3 regions of the Pseudoalteromonas sp. SG43-5 genome follow, and region 2 is predicted to be linked to each of the others. Evidence: predicted binding sites of a transcription regulator. Region 2 holds the regulator's gene; each other region holds the start of a gene.
What was found. The regulator sigma-54, encoded in region 2, starts transcription at its own class of promoters, with help from an activator protein. The targets are predictions, from matches to a motif close to GTTGGCACGNNNNTNGNNT.
Positions count from the first base shown of each region.

Region 1: H5161_RS06140 (PA2169 family four-helix-bundle protein) is a predicted target of sigma-54. The motif match lies at 2,740-2,758, and genes of this name have one in related genera.
Region 3: fliE (flagellar hook-basal body complex protein FliE) is a predicted target of sigma-54. The motif match lies at 1,996-2,014, and genes of this name have one in related genera.

Region 1 covers NZ_JACJFA010000004.1:145,863-150,152, reverse strand. The annotation lists gene aceK (bifunctional isocitrate dehydrogenase kinase/phosphatase) at 1-1,666, shown strand, start outside; gene H5161_RS06145 (LysR family transcriptional regulator) at 1,686-2,624, shown strand; gene H5161_RS06140 (PA2169 family four-helix-bundle protein) at 2,802-3,245, shown strand; gene H5161_RS06135 (biopolymer transporter ExbD) at 3,560-3,952, shown strand; gene H5161_RS06130 (TonB-dependent siderophore receptor) at 4,026-4,290, opposite strand, start outside.
Region 2 covers NZ_JACJFA010000014.1:13,030-17,319, reverse strand. The annotation lists gene lptC (LPS export ABC transporter periplasmic protein LptC) at 1-104, shown strand, start outside; gene lptA (lipopolysaccharide transport periplasmic protein LptA) at 94-639, shown strand; gene lptB (LPS export ABC transporter ATP-binding protein) at 636-1,361, shown strand; gene H5161_RS14160 (RNA polymerase factor sigma-54) at 1,431-2,930, shown strand; gene hpf (ribosome hibernation promoting factor) at 2,957-3,244, shown strand; gene ptsN (PTS IIA-like nitrogen regulatory protein PtsN) at 3,249-3,701, shown strand; gene rapZ (RNase adapter RapZ) at 3,720-4,290, shown strand, end outside.
Region 3 covers NZ_JACJFA010000013.1:113,429-117,718, forward strand. The annotation lists gene fliF (flagellar basal-body MS-ring/collar protein FliF) at 1-1,603, opposite strand, end outside; gene fliE (flagellar hook-basal body complex protein FliE) at 1,624-1,956, opposite strand; gene H5161_RS14035 (sigma-54 dependent transcriptional regulator) at 2,113-3,579, opposite strand; gene H5161_RS14040 (PAS domain-containing sensor histidine kinase) at 3,576-4,290, opposite strand, start outside.

The DNA.
Region 1 (4,290 bases), on a different contig from region 2:
TCAGTTATTTCAAAAAACAACAGCCAAAGCCCCTCTTGCCTTCGCAAAAAAAGATTGGCAAGCAATTAATGATATCAGCCGTTTGCGTATCAGCTATTATGATGATCGTGTTAACGAAACCACGCAAGCGCTAAAAAAAGAAACCCCAACCGAACAACTCGATGAAAGCCTATGGCTTGAAGTTAAAAAGGTATATCAGCATTTTTTATGTTTTCATCCCCAAGCAGAGCTCGCAGAAACTTTTTATAACTCTGTATTTTGCCGGCTGTACCATAGGCGCTATTTTCATAATGACTTTATATTTGTAGAAGCAACCTTAAAAGATGCTCCTTCAGTGCCTGTAGAGGCAGAATATAGAACATACTTTCCTGTAGTTGATGGCCTAAAACCAACAATAAAACGCATTATTAGTCATTTTGATTTTAAGGCCCCATTTGTAAATTTAGAGCGTGATATCCGCCTCCTTGTTAAAGCTTTTTATAAACAAGCCCCCGATACACATCACCAACCTTGGCAAATGCGCTTTGATATCTTACACACGCCTTTTTATCGTAATAAAGCAGCCTATATTGTTGGTCGTGTTGTTTCAAAAAGTGGGGTTCAGCCCTTTATAATCGCTGTATTACACGATGAAGATAACGGATTATATTTAGATGCACTTTTAACTAAGTCATCTCAAATGCGTGTTATTTTTGGCTTTGCCCGCGCCTACTTTATGGTAGAGACTCACGCACCTTCAGCACTTGTTCGGTTTTTAAATCAACTTATGCCAAACAAAACACTTGCTGAGCTCTATAACGCAGTGGGTTTTCATAAGCAGGGTAAAACTGAGTTTTACCGAGAGTTTTTAAATCATTTATCTCACTCTAGTGATGAGTTTACAATTGCACCGGGGACTCCCGGTATGGTGATGATGGTATTTACCCTCCCCTCATTTGGCTATGTTTTTAAAGTAATAAAAGACAAATTTGGTGAGAGTAAACCCTTTGGCCGTGATACCGTATTAAAGCGTTATCAACTGGTAAAAAATCATGATCGTGTTGGCAGAATGGCCGATACCATAGAGTATTCTAACGTCGTATTTCCTTTAGCGCGTTTTGATAGTAATTTACTTGCGCAATTACATAAAACAATTGGCTCATCAATGGTAATTGAGGGCGATTGGTTGATCATCAAGCATTTGTATATTGAACGGCGCATGACACCTCTTAACTTGTTTTTAGAAAATGCTGATGAAGAAAGTGTCGCCGACGCAATTGAAGAATATGGGCAAGCCCTAAAAGAAATGATTGCAGTTAATATATTCCCTGGTGATATGCTCTTAAAAAACTTTGGTGTAAGTAAGCACAAACGTATTATTTTTTACGATTACGATGAAGTTCAATATCTAACCGATATGAACTTTAGAACATTACCAAAAGCAAAGAGCTATGACGACTATTTAATGGATGAACAAAGTTACTCTGTTGCACCACAGGACGTATTTCCTGAGCAACTTTGTACATTTGTAATGCCAAACCCTATGTATAAAAAGTTTTTACTCAGCACTCATCCTGAGCTTATAGATGTTAGCTTTTGGAAGCAGGCACAACAAAATATAAAAAATGGTCAGGTAAGTCATATTTACCCATACCCGACAGCACAGCGCTTTATTCACCACTGGTAAGCGCTAAAGGACACACACAATGAATATAAGTAAAATAGATTTAAATTTACTCGTTTACCTCGATACATTGCTTCGAGAATGCAACGTAACACGCGCTGCTAATCAATTGAGTATAACGCAACCTGCAATGAGTAATGGCCTTAAACGTCTTCGTAACTTATTTAACGACCCTATTTTAGTTCGTACCAGCGATGGTATGGTGCCTACCGAGCGTGCTTTGGAGTTACAACCCGTTATTCGTGGCATATTAATGACCCTTGAAGAAACTCTAGCTCCTAATCGAGAATTTGAGGCAAGCCAAAGTAAGCGTGTGTTTAGAATAATGGCCAGTGATTACGCTGCAAGTACATTAGCACCAAAGCTTTTAAGTAAATTGCACGAAGAAGCCCCCGATACTACTTTAGATATACTCACACCAAGTGATGTCACCTTTCATGATGTAGAAAACGGTAAAGTAGATATGGCAATCAACCGTTTTGAAAACTTACCGCAGTCTTTTCATCATAAACGTATTTGGAAAGATAGTTTTTGCTGCTTAGTAAAAGCCGATAATCCTATAATTGAAAACTTTAGCCTCGACAGCTATTTAAAAGCGCGCCATATATGGGTGAGTAAAACAGGTTTTGGTGTAGGTGTAGGCATGGACCCTAAAGATGTTCAAAAACTTGGCTGGGTTGACGAAGCACTTGCTCACTTTGGTAAGCATCGTAATATTGCCACTTTTACGCGTAACTACCATGTAGCTATTCATTTAGCTAAAGAGAAAAATTTGATTGCGACCCTTCCTTCAAAAGCCGCAAATATATATTTGGATGATCCGGGGCTTAAAATTTTAGAGCCACCATTTCCAATTCCTCCTTTTGAGCTTGATATGATTTGGAGCCCACTGTTACATCGCGATGCGAGTCACATTTGGTTACGTCAAAAAGTAGCTGAAGTAGCTGAAGAGCTAAAATAACTTTATTACACAATATAATGTAAAAATTGCTAGGTTAATTTTTTGCCTGTTAACTTAGCACCCTACTGAGATTAAATTAAACCAATAAAATCAAATAACTACATAACCATTGAAACGTGGAACATACATTGCTTTTATTAAATTGAACTATACATTCATTTAATTAAAGAGGTCATTATGAACACCCATCAAGGATCAGAAGTAAATCATATTACTGACATCATTCAAGTTATGAACAGCGGCATCGATTTTTATCAAAAAGCACAGGAAAAAGTTGAAGACCCTGCTATTGGTGCACTTTTTCAGCGTATGATAGATGCCCGAAAAGTGAGTGTTGAGCGCTTGCAGCCATATGCAATTAATGAAAAAGGCGAACGCGAAGATGGCTCATCTTTCGCAGTTGAAGCACGACGTGCATACACAGCCCTATTGACTACTTTCACCTCACACAACGACAGCACGTATGTAAAAGAGCTTGAAGAGGTAGAAGATAAAACCCTTGAAGAAATTAAAGCAGCAATGGATAAACCGCAACCAGCTGACTGCGAAGCTGCACTGGCTAAAACATTATTAACAATGCAAAGCTGCCATGCAGAAATGAGCCGTATGCAAAAGCATTAAGCTTACATAGCGCATAACTAGAACCCAGCCTCGAGCTGGGTTTTTTATTGCCTCTAATACCAATCTACATAGTTTTTTAAGCAATTTAACAAATTGCATTACATTATAACGATGCTAAATAGACCCCATATATAAGCAGAACGGTATAAACACCGCCTTATTTCACCACATTTTAAATACATAATTAGTACAAATATTTAATGTTATTAGAATATTTATTTAACCACGCTTTATTTTTGCTGTGCTAATTTTGTTAATAGGTACCTAAAACCTTGCTGTGGCGCCGCAGCATTTAATCAAAAATAAGGTCCAATATGAAAAAACTAACCAAACTACAAAATAATGCTGATGTAGATATGACCCCGATGTTAGACATAGTGTTCATATTACTAATTTTCTTTATTGTAACTACATCTTTTGTAAAACCTGTGGCTATTGAATTAAACCGACCACTCGACAGCCCTCAAATAGATAAGCCTGTTAAAAATGCTTTATTTAAAATTGATGAAAGTAACGGAGTATATTTTTCTGGGAGGTTAATTGATTTAGAGCAAGTTGCGACTAATTTAGCTATGTTCGCGGCTGAATATGAAATAAGTTCGGTACTTATAACCGCAGACGAAAACAGTACACATAATACTTTAATGAATGTAATGAATAATATTAAGCAATACGATGATTATCCAATAAGTTTGATTTCTAAATAAAATCAGCCCAAGCTAAAACCTAAAAAAGGGCCTTACGGCCCTTTGAGTTAAATAACAAAAGGGAGGTTATTAATTAAAAACGGTATTCTGCACCTACGTAGTAGTAAGCACCGTTAAATCCAAATGGAGCCGAACGACGTGAGTAGTCAAACACACCTGAGCTACTTATTACTGTGTTGCCACTAGCATCCACAATAGTACCTGAGCGAGAGTTACCTATTTCATTTTTATCTGGGTAAACATCGAACAAGTTATTTGCACCAATATTTACTGATAAGTCTTCAGTAACGAAGTAGTTAACTTTAACGTCAGTTAAAATTTCTGCACCATACGTTTGA
Region 2 (4,290 bases):
CTGGACCCAATTTAAAAATCACCGGTAAAGGCCTAGAAGCCGACTTGAAAACCGAAGTGATAAAACTAATTAACCATACGCGAACCATATATTATGACCAATAAAATATTAAAATCACTTATAATTCCTACACTTATACTAGCGTTTAATAGTAGTGCTGCAGAGCAAAACACGCAACCTGCTGCCAATCAAATTTCAATAAGTGCCGACAAGCAAGAAGGTCAATTGAAAGCTAATGTGGGTATTTTTGAGAAAAACGTTGAGATTATTCACGGTAATCGCCGCATTACAGCCGATCGCCTAGAAGTACACAAACGTGATGAACTTGGTGATAATAAACAATTATTAATTGCCACAGGTAGCCCTGCGCACTTTGAAGAAAAGCAATCAGACGGCACGACTATGAGCGCCAGTGCTGACGAAGTACGTTATGATGTATCTAAGCGTTTTTTAACGCTTGTTGGTAATGCACAAGTTTCGCAAGCCGGACAAAAAATAAATGCTAAAAGCATTACCTACGACATAGAGCAGCAGCTCATCAGTGCCGAAAAAGATGAAAACTCAACTGACCGCGTTCACACAATTTTAGTACCGATCGAAACTAAAAAAAGTAAAAAAGGCGATAAAGGTCAACCATGAGCACATTAAAAGCAGAACTATTAGCAAAAAGCTATAAAGGTCGTGAAGTTGTAAAAAACGTCGGCCTTGAAGTACAAGCTGGCAGTATAGTTGGCTTACTTGGCCCTAACGGTGCTGGTAAAACAACGACTTTTTATATGATTGTAGGGCTTGTTCCTAGCGACAAAGGTAAAATATCTATTGATGATAACGATATTACTCTTTTACCTATGCATAGTCGTGCTAGATTAGGCATAGGCTACTTACCACAAGAGTCATCGATTTTTAGAAAGCTGACTGTTTATCAAAACTTAATGGCCATTTTAGAAACGCGCAAAGAACTAAATAAACAAGCCAGAGAAGACACGCTCAATAACTTATTAGATGAATTTAGCATACAACACATTCGTGATAGCCAAGGTATGGCATTATCGGGGGGAGAACGTCGTCGTGTAGAAATAGCACGAGCGCTGGCAGCAGATCCTAAATTTATATTACTGGATGAACCGTTTGCCGGTGTTGACCCTATTTCGGTATTAGATATAAAGAAAATAATAGAACATCTTAAAAATCGTGGGATTGGTGTATTAATTACCGACCATAACGTAAGAGAGACCCTTGATGTTTGTGAAAAAGCCTACATTGTTTCTCATGGGGAGCTGATTGCATCAGGTACTCCAGAACACGTATTAAATGATAAAACAGTACGCGATGTTTACTTAGGCGAGCAATTTAGGCTGTAACATTTACGCCATGTCTTTAAGCATCTGCTAGTATTAATTATAACAACATAAAAGGATTGTTAGAGATACATGAGGCAATCACTACAGCTGCGCATGGGCCAGCAACTTACAATGACTCCACAGTTGCAACAAGCTATTCGTTTGTTGCAACTCAGTACATTGGATCTCCAGCAAGAAATACAAGAAGCTCTCGACAGTAATCCACTATTAGAGGTTGAAGAGGCAGACTATTCCGAAGACGCTGCTGGTAAAAACGAGCAAAAAGCTGATACCGATGACATAACTGTTAGCGCATCTGCTGATGATGCTCCGAGCGAATACGAACAAGATACTGGTGAAGCACTTGCAAAAGACACGCTAAGTGACGACATGGCTATGGATGTCAGTTGGGATGAGTACATGAGTGCCGCTCCTGCAGCCTCATCAGGTCCAATGCCTGAAGACGAATCAATATACCAAGGCGCCTCTACTGAAACGCTCCATGAGTATTTAATGTGGCAATTACAACTAACGCCATTTAGCCCTACAGACGAAGCTATTGCTATTGCTATTGTAGAAGCTGTCGATGATTCAGGTATTTTAACACTAAGCTGCGAAGAGATTTTAGAAAGCTTTAATCAAGAAAACGAAGATGATAACGAAGTCGAACTTGATGAAATTGAAGCGGTATTAAAACGCATCCAACTGTTTGATCCTGTTGGTATTGCTGCACGTAGTTTACAAGAGTGTTTGTGTATTCAGCTTAATCAATTTGATAAAGAAACACCTTATATTAATGAAACGAAAATGATTTTAACCGAGCATATTGATCTATTAGCAGCTCGCGACTATCGTACATTAATGAAAAAAACTAAGCTCAAAGAAGAAGAGCTTAAAGAAGTAATGACACTAATACATACTCTCAACCCAAAACCTGCAGATACTATTGTAAGGGAAGAATCTGAGTATGTTATTCCTGATGTGTCAGTTAAAAAAATTAAAGGCCGCTGGGTTGTCGAATTAAACCCAGATAGCATGCCTAAAATTCGTGTTAATAGCCAATACGCAGCAATGTCTCGCACTGTAAAATCAAGTGGCGACAGCCAGTTTATTCGCTCACATTTACAAGAAGCTAAATGGTTTATTAAAAGCTTAGAAAGTAGAAACGACACGCTATTAAAAGTTACTAATTGTATTGTTAAGCAACAACAAGGCTTTTTTGAACATGGCCCTGAAGCCATGAAACCAATGGTTTTAAATGATGTTGCTGAAATGGTAGAAATGCACGAATCGACAATTTCTCGCGTAACTACTCAAAAGTACATGCATACACCCCGTGGTATATTTGAGCTTAAATATTTTTTCTCAAGCCATGTAAGTACTGAAAACGGTGGTGAATGTTCATCTACAGCAATACGTGCGCTTATCCGAAAATTAATCGCAGCAGAAAACTCAGCAAAACCATTGAGTGATAGCAAAATAGCGGATATATTGGCTGAGCAAGGAATTAAAGTAGCGAGACGTACAATCGCAAAATACCGCGAATCTCTTGCTATTCCACCGTCAAATCAGCGTAAAAGTCTGATTTAAGACGCTAAACTAAGAGGGTAATGCTTATGCAACTAAACTTAACTGGTCGTCACGTAGAATTAACCGATTCACTAAGAGACTATATTAATACTAAATTTGCGAAGCTTGAAAGACACTCTGATCATATTAATAATGTTCATGTCATTCTCGATGTAGAAAAATTAAATCAAAAAGCAGAAGCCACAATACACGTAAGCGGTGCTGAGCTATTTGCCTCTACAGAACATCAAGATATGTATGCCGCTATTGACTCGTTGATCGACAAGCTCGATCGCCAAGTAATCAAACACAAAGAGAAGCTTGCTCGACACTAATATGATGAAATTAAGTTCACTTATATGCCAGGACTGCAGCAAAGCTGCGGTCCTTTTTAATAGCAAAAAAAGAATTTTAGAGTTCATTAGCGAACTTGCTCACGACAAACTTCCGTATTTACCGCAACAAGATATTCTTAATGCTTTAATGAGCAGAGAGAAATTAGGTAGTACAGGTATAGGACGTGGCATTGCTATTCCTCATGGAAGAATGAGCGGTGCAGAAGAGCCTTTGGCTTTAGTGCTCGTTAGCGAAACTCCAATAAACTTTGATGCAATCGATAATCGCCCTGTTGATATTTTTGTCGCACTCATCGTACCAGATGGCGATAACCAGCAGCACTTAAAGACTCTAGCAACCATTGCTGATAAACTAAACAACAAAGATTTTTGTAAACAGTTACGCAGTGCAAAATCTGATACTGAGCTTTACCAAGTTATTGTCGATCAATCATAGTTTTATAAAGGGTGTTAAATGGAGTTAATTATCATAAGCGGCCGTTCCGGTTCTGGAAAGTCGGTTGCTTTGCGCGTTGTAGAAGATTTAGGTTATTATTGCGTAGATAATATTCCAGTAAACCTACTACCTTCATTAGTTCGCAGTGTGTCTGATAGCTACGATAAAATTGCTGTTAGCATAGATGTGCGCAACATCCCTAAAGAACAAGATGAATTTAACGATATTCTTGAATACTTACCAGGCTTTGCAAACCCTACGTTATTTTATTTAGATAGTGACGATCAGACATTGATCAAACGCTTTTCTGAAACACGCAGATTACACCCACTATCAATAGACTCGTTGCCTCTTGATTTAGCCATCAAAAAAGAAAAAGAATTACTTGATGTATTAACCACTCGCGCCGACTTTATGATAGATACGACTGATTTAAGTGTTCATCAACTCGCTGAATCTATTCGTGAAAAGATTTTAGGTAAAAAAGATAAGCAACTGATTGTCACATTTGAATCATTTGGTTTTAAACACGGTATACCAAAAGAAGCAGACTACGTATTTGATGCACGCTTTTTACCAAATCCACACT
Region 3 (4,290 bases), on a different contig from region 2:
ACTGCAGTGTACCATCACTTGAGAAACCAACCGAAGCAGAATCAAAGTCTTTATTTAGCATATCAAGTGTATTGTCGCCAATATCTACGCCTGAACTTAATGCATCTTCGTCGTATTCTTCTAGTGTATCGTCTGGGTAAATTAAGCGCTTAAGCATTGGTTTTACTACTGCCATTATCAATACAATGATAACTAAGGCGCCTAGTACAAGGCGGGCTATTTTCATAAACCAGTCTTGTTCCCACAGTGGCACTTCTATTGCTAAATTTGTTGCTTCACGTACAAACGGCACTGTTACTACTTCAAGTGCATCACCACGTTGCATATCAAAACCTACACCACCTTGTAGTAAGCGACGAATATTTGACAATGCCTCTACCGAGCGCGGGGCCATAGTTGTTTCGCCGTTTTCTCCCACTTTAGGGACGTAGTCAACAGCAACTGACACACTTATTCTGCGTATTACACCACTTTGCTGGCGCTTGTGAGAAATAGTTGTATCGAGTTCATAATTACGTGTTGCTTCTTTGTGGCTACGTGTTGGTGACGTAGCTGTGCCTGCGCCGCCTTGTCCTGCAACTTCAGGGATGTTTGAGTTTAGCGGTGGCTGATTTGTAAGCGCACCAGGAATACCAACAGCTAAACCACCAATGTTATTTTCTTCAAATGTGGTTTCGCTTCTAACCGCTGGTAGGTCTGGGTTATAACGCTTTTGAGTTTCCTCAACTGAGCTAAAGTCCATGCTCAAATCAACTTGAGCTGTATAGTTTGCAAGCCCAACAACCGGTATTAAAATACTGTCTATTTTTTCAAGATACTCTTGTTCGCGCTTGCGTTCTAAATCGTATTCTTTACGAGAGCGTGCTGCTAATGAGCTTTGCGAACCTGAATTTAATAATCGACCATTTTGGTCAGTAACTGTAACACGTGCAGGCTCTAAGCCTTGTACTGCTGAAGCAATCATATCAACAACAGAGTCTACTTCTTCACGGTCAAGTGAGCGGCCACGCTTAAGTGTTAATACAACAGTAGCGGATGGTTTTTTCTCTCTGCGGGCAAATACGTTTTCTTTAGGGATGGCTAACAATACTTTGGCGCGAGTAATGTTATTTAGCTCTTCAATGGTGCGGGCAAGTTGCTGTTCACGACCATGCTTTAAGCGTTCACGCTCCAAGCGCTGGCTTACACCAAAGCCCATATCTTGCATAATTATGTCGGAGCCAGATGCAGGGCCTTGCTCTAACCCTTCGCGGGTCATTAGCAATTTAATGTTTTGGTATTCGCTTTCATCAACCGATACAACATTGCCATCAAGTTGATATTCAATTTTTTGCGCATCTAAAAAGTCTAATGTTTGAATAAGCTCTTCAGTTTGCATTTTGCCTAACGGGCGCATATCTGGCTGACGAGCCCAAATAATAATGAAAATCGCGATAGCCAAACAAATCGCTAATGCTATTACCAGTGTTACTTGGCGCAATACATCAACACCACTTAAAGCACTTAAGTAGCCTGACTTTTGTTCTTGTTGATCATCACCACCACTTTGGTCGATACCGCCGCCAGCAAGTGCTAGGTCTGTAGATTGGTTAGATTGCGCCACAATAATTCTCCACTACCTAATTAAACAGGCATGTTCATGATTTCTTTATAAGCTTCAACAAGTTTATTACGAACCTGTACTGTAGCCTCAAAAGCAACTGACGATTTTTGAGAAGCAATCATCGCCTCAGCAAGAGATACACTTCGATCCCCCATCTCAACTGCTGTTACTTTTTGCGCGGCATCTTGTTGTAACCCGTGCACTGAATTTATTGCATCACTTAGCATGTCGCCAAACTGGGAAGTAGAAGTAGGCTGAACTTGAGTTGGCAGTTTATTAGTTTGATTATTACGGCCCGCTTCTAAAGCCATTGATTGCATTTCTTGAAATACAGCACTGTTTTGAATTTTCATAATTTATCTCTGACACGCAGTGAACTCTTATAAGTAATAAAGCACAAAGCATGCCAAATAATTAATCATTAAAATACAATAGGTTAACTTTAACTTATGTGAGTCAGAGTTTTGACAACCCTAAGTTCGCAGCGCAAACTTAGGGTTTATAGGAGGTTATGCAGGAAGTGAAATACCTAAATCGCGCATTTGCGCTAGTTTATAACGTAAAGTTCGTGGGCTTATGCCCAACGTTTCGGCAACGTCTTTACGCTTACCTTGGCAACGTGCAAGGGTTTCTAAAATAATGCGATGCTCTTTATCTTTAAGCTCATCTTTATAGCTACCGGTATCTGCCGCTAGCAAGCCCTGCTTAGGTTCAGCCTCAACAGGTGCTTTTTCATCGTAGTATGCCGAGCTTAGCGTACTTTTATCAACGCCTTTATCTACGTGAGCCACTTCTGTCGGCGATACTGTTTGCACTGGTGCCAATGAAGGCTCCATAACAAAGTTATTAGCTGCTAAGTTTTCAATAAAAATAGCATGCTCGTTTATTGTATCGCCACTTCGCAGTATAAGCGCACGCTGTATAACGTTATCAAGCTCGCGCACATTACCAGGCCACGCGTGAGCCAGTAACTTTTGCTCGGCAGCTTTATCTAAATACGCCATAGGCTCTTTGCTTTTACTGATATGGCGCTCAATTAAATGCTTAGCCAATACAATAATATCGCCAGGGCGTTGGCACAATGGTCGCCACATAAGTGGAAAAACATTAAGCCTGTAATATAAATCTTCTCTAAATTGGTTTTCAGACACGGCTTCTTTTAAATCACGATTACTGGTTGCCAAAATACGTACATCGAGCTGAATTGTTTTACGCCCCCCTAAACGCTCTACTTCACGTTCTTGCAGTACGCGTAAAAGTTTAGCTTGTAGTCCTAAGTCCATTTCAGTAATTTCATCAAGTAAAATAGTACCGCCTTGTGCTTGCTCAAACTTACCCGGACATGCTTGAATCGCCCCCGTAAAAGCCCCTTTTTCGTAACCAAATAACGTGGCTTCGAGCATATTTTCAGGAATAGCCGCGCAGTTAATCGCTACAAATGGCTCATTACATCGGCTCGACTTATCATGAATATAACGCGCAAGTACTTCCTTACCCGAACCACTTGGGCCAAGTACCATTACACTTGCATCAGAGCGTGCTACTTTACTTGCAAGCTCCAATAATTGAATACTAGTTGGATCAGCAACAACGGGGCCGTCGGTTTCTTTTGCTTTTTCAGGCAAATAACGGCTCACCATATTTAACAGCACTTCAGGTGCAAATGGTTTTGCCATGTAGTCAATTGCACCTAGGCGCATGGCCTCTACCGCATCGTCAATTGTGGCATACGCCGTCATCATCAATACAGGTAAATCAGGGTGGTTTAATTTAATACTGCGTAGTAAATCAAGTCCACTCATTGCGCCCATTTGCACGTCGCTTACAACAAGCGAAAATTGATCTTTTTTAAGCAGTAACATTGCTTGCTCAGCACTGCTCGCTGCAACACATTCAATACCCGACATTTCAAGGGTATCTATTAAGGCTTCACGAAGCCCTGCGTCATCTTCGACAACTAAAATAGTGTTACTCATAATGACCCCTCTAATTTAGATGTTGCCTTAATAGGCAGTAACAAGCTAAAGCAGGCACCACCATGCGTATTATTAGTCACATCAACACGGCCTTGGTGCGCACTAGCCACCGAACTCACTACAGCAAGCCCTAAACCTGTGCCCTGACTTTTTGTAGTAAAAAATGGTTCAAAAATTTTATCGCTTTGGCTTAAATCAACACCTGGGCCATTGTCGCTCACACTAATACGAACCATATCTAAATCTTTTAAATCTCTTTGTGCGCTAATTTTTACTTTTGCGCCACCGCCAATAACTTGAATACTATTGTGCACTAGATTTTGAATAGCACTGGCCAATGCCGTTTTATTACCAACTATTTGTATATCGGGTTCTGGTAAGCTTACATCTAGCTCACTTTCATTAAGTGCGACCATCGCATCGGCACCTGCTTTAACTTCTGTTAAAAGCTGCTGCATTGAAACTTGCTCAACAACTTGCTGATCGCCACTTTTAGCAAATAACAGCATGTCGTTTACTTGAGTTTCTAAATCTTTTAAACGCGACATTAACTTTGTTTGAAAATTATCTCGAGATGCTTCTGGTAAGCGCTTTGACCCTAAATTAGCAGCGTACAGCATAGCGGCTGAGAGCGGTGTGCGTACTTGGTGCGCTAATGATGCAACCATTTTGCCCAGCGCGCTTAATCGCTGCATATGTGCAACACGTTTT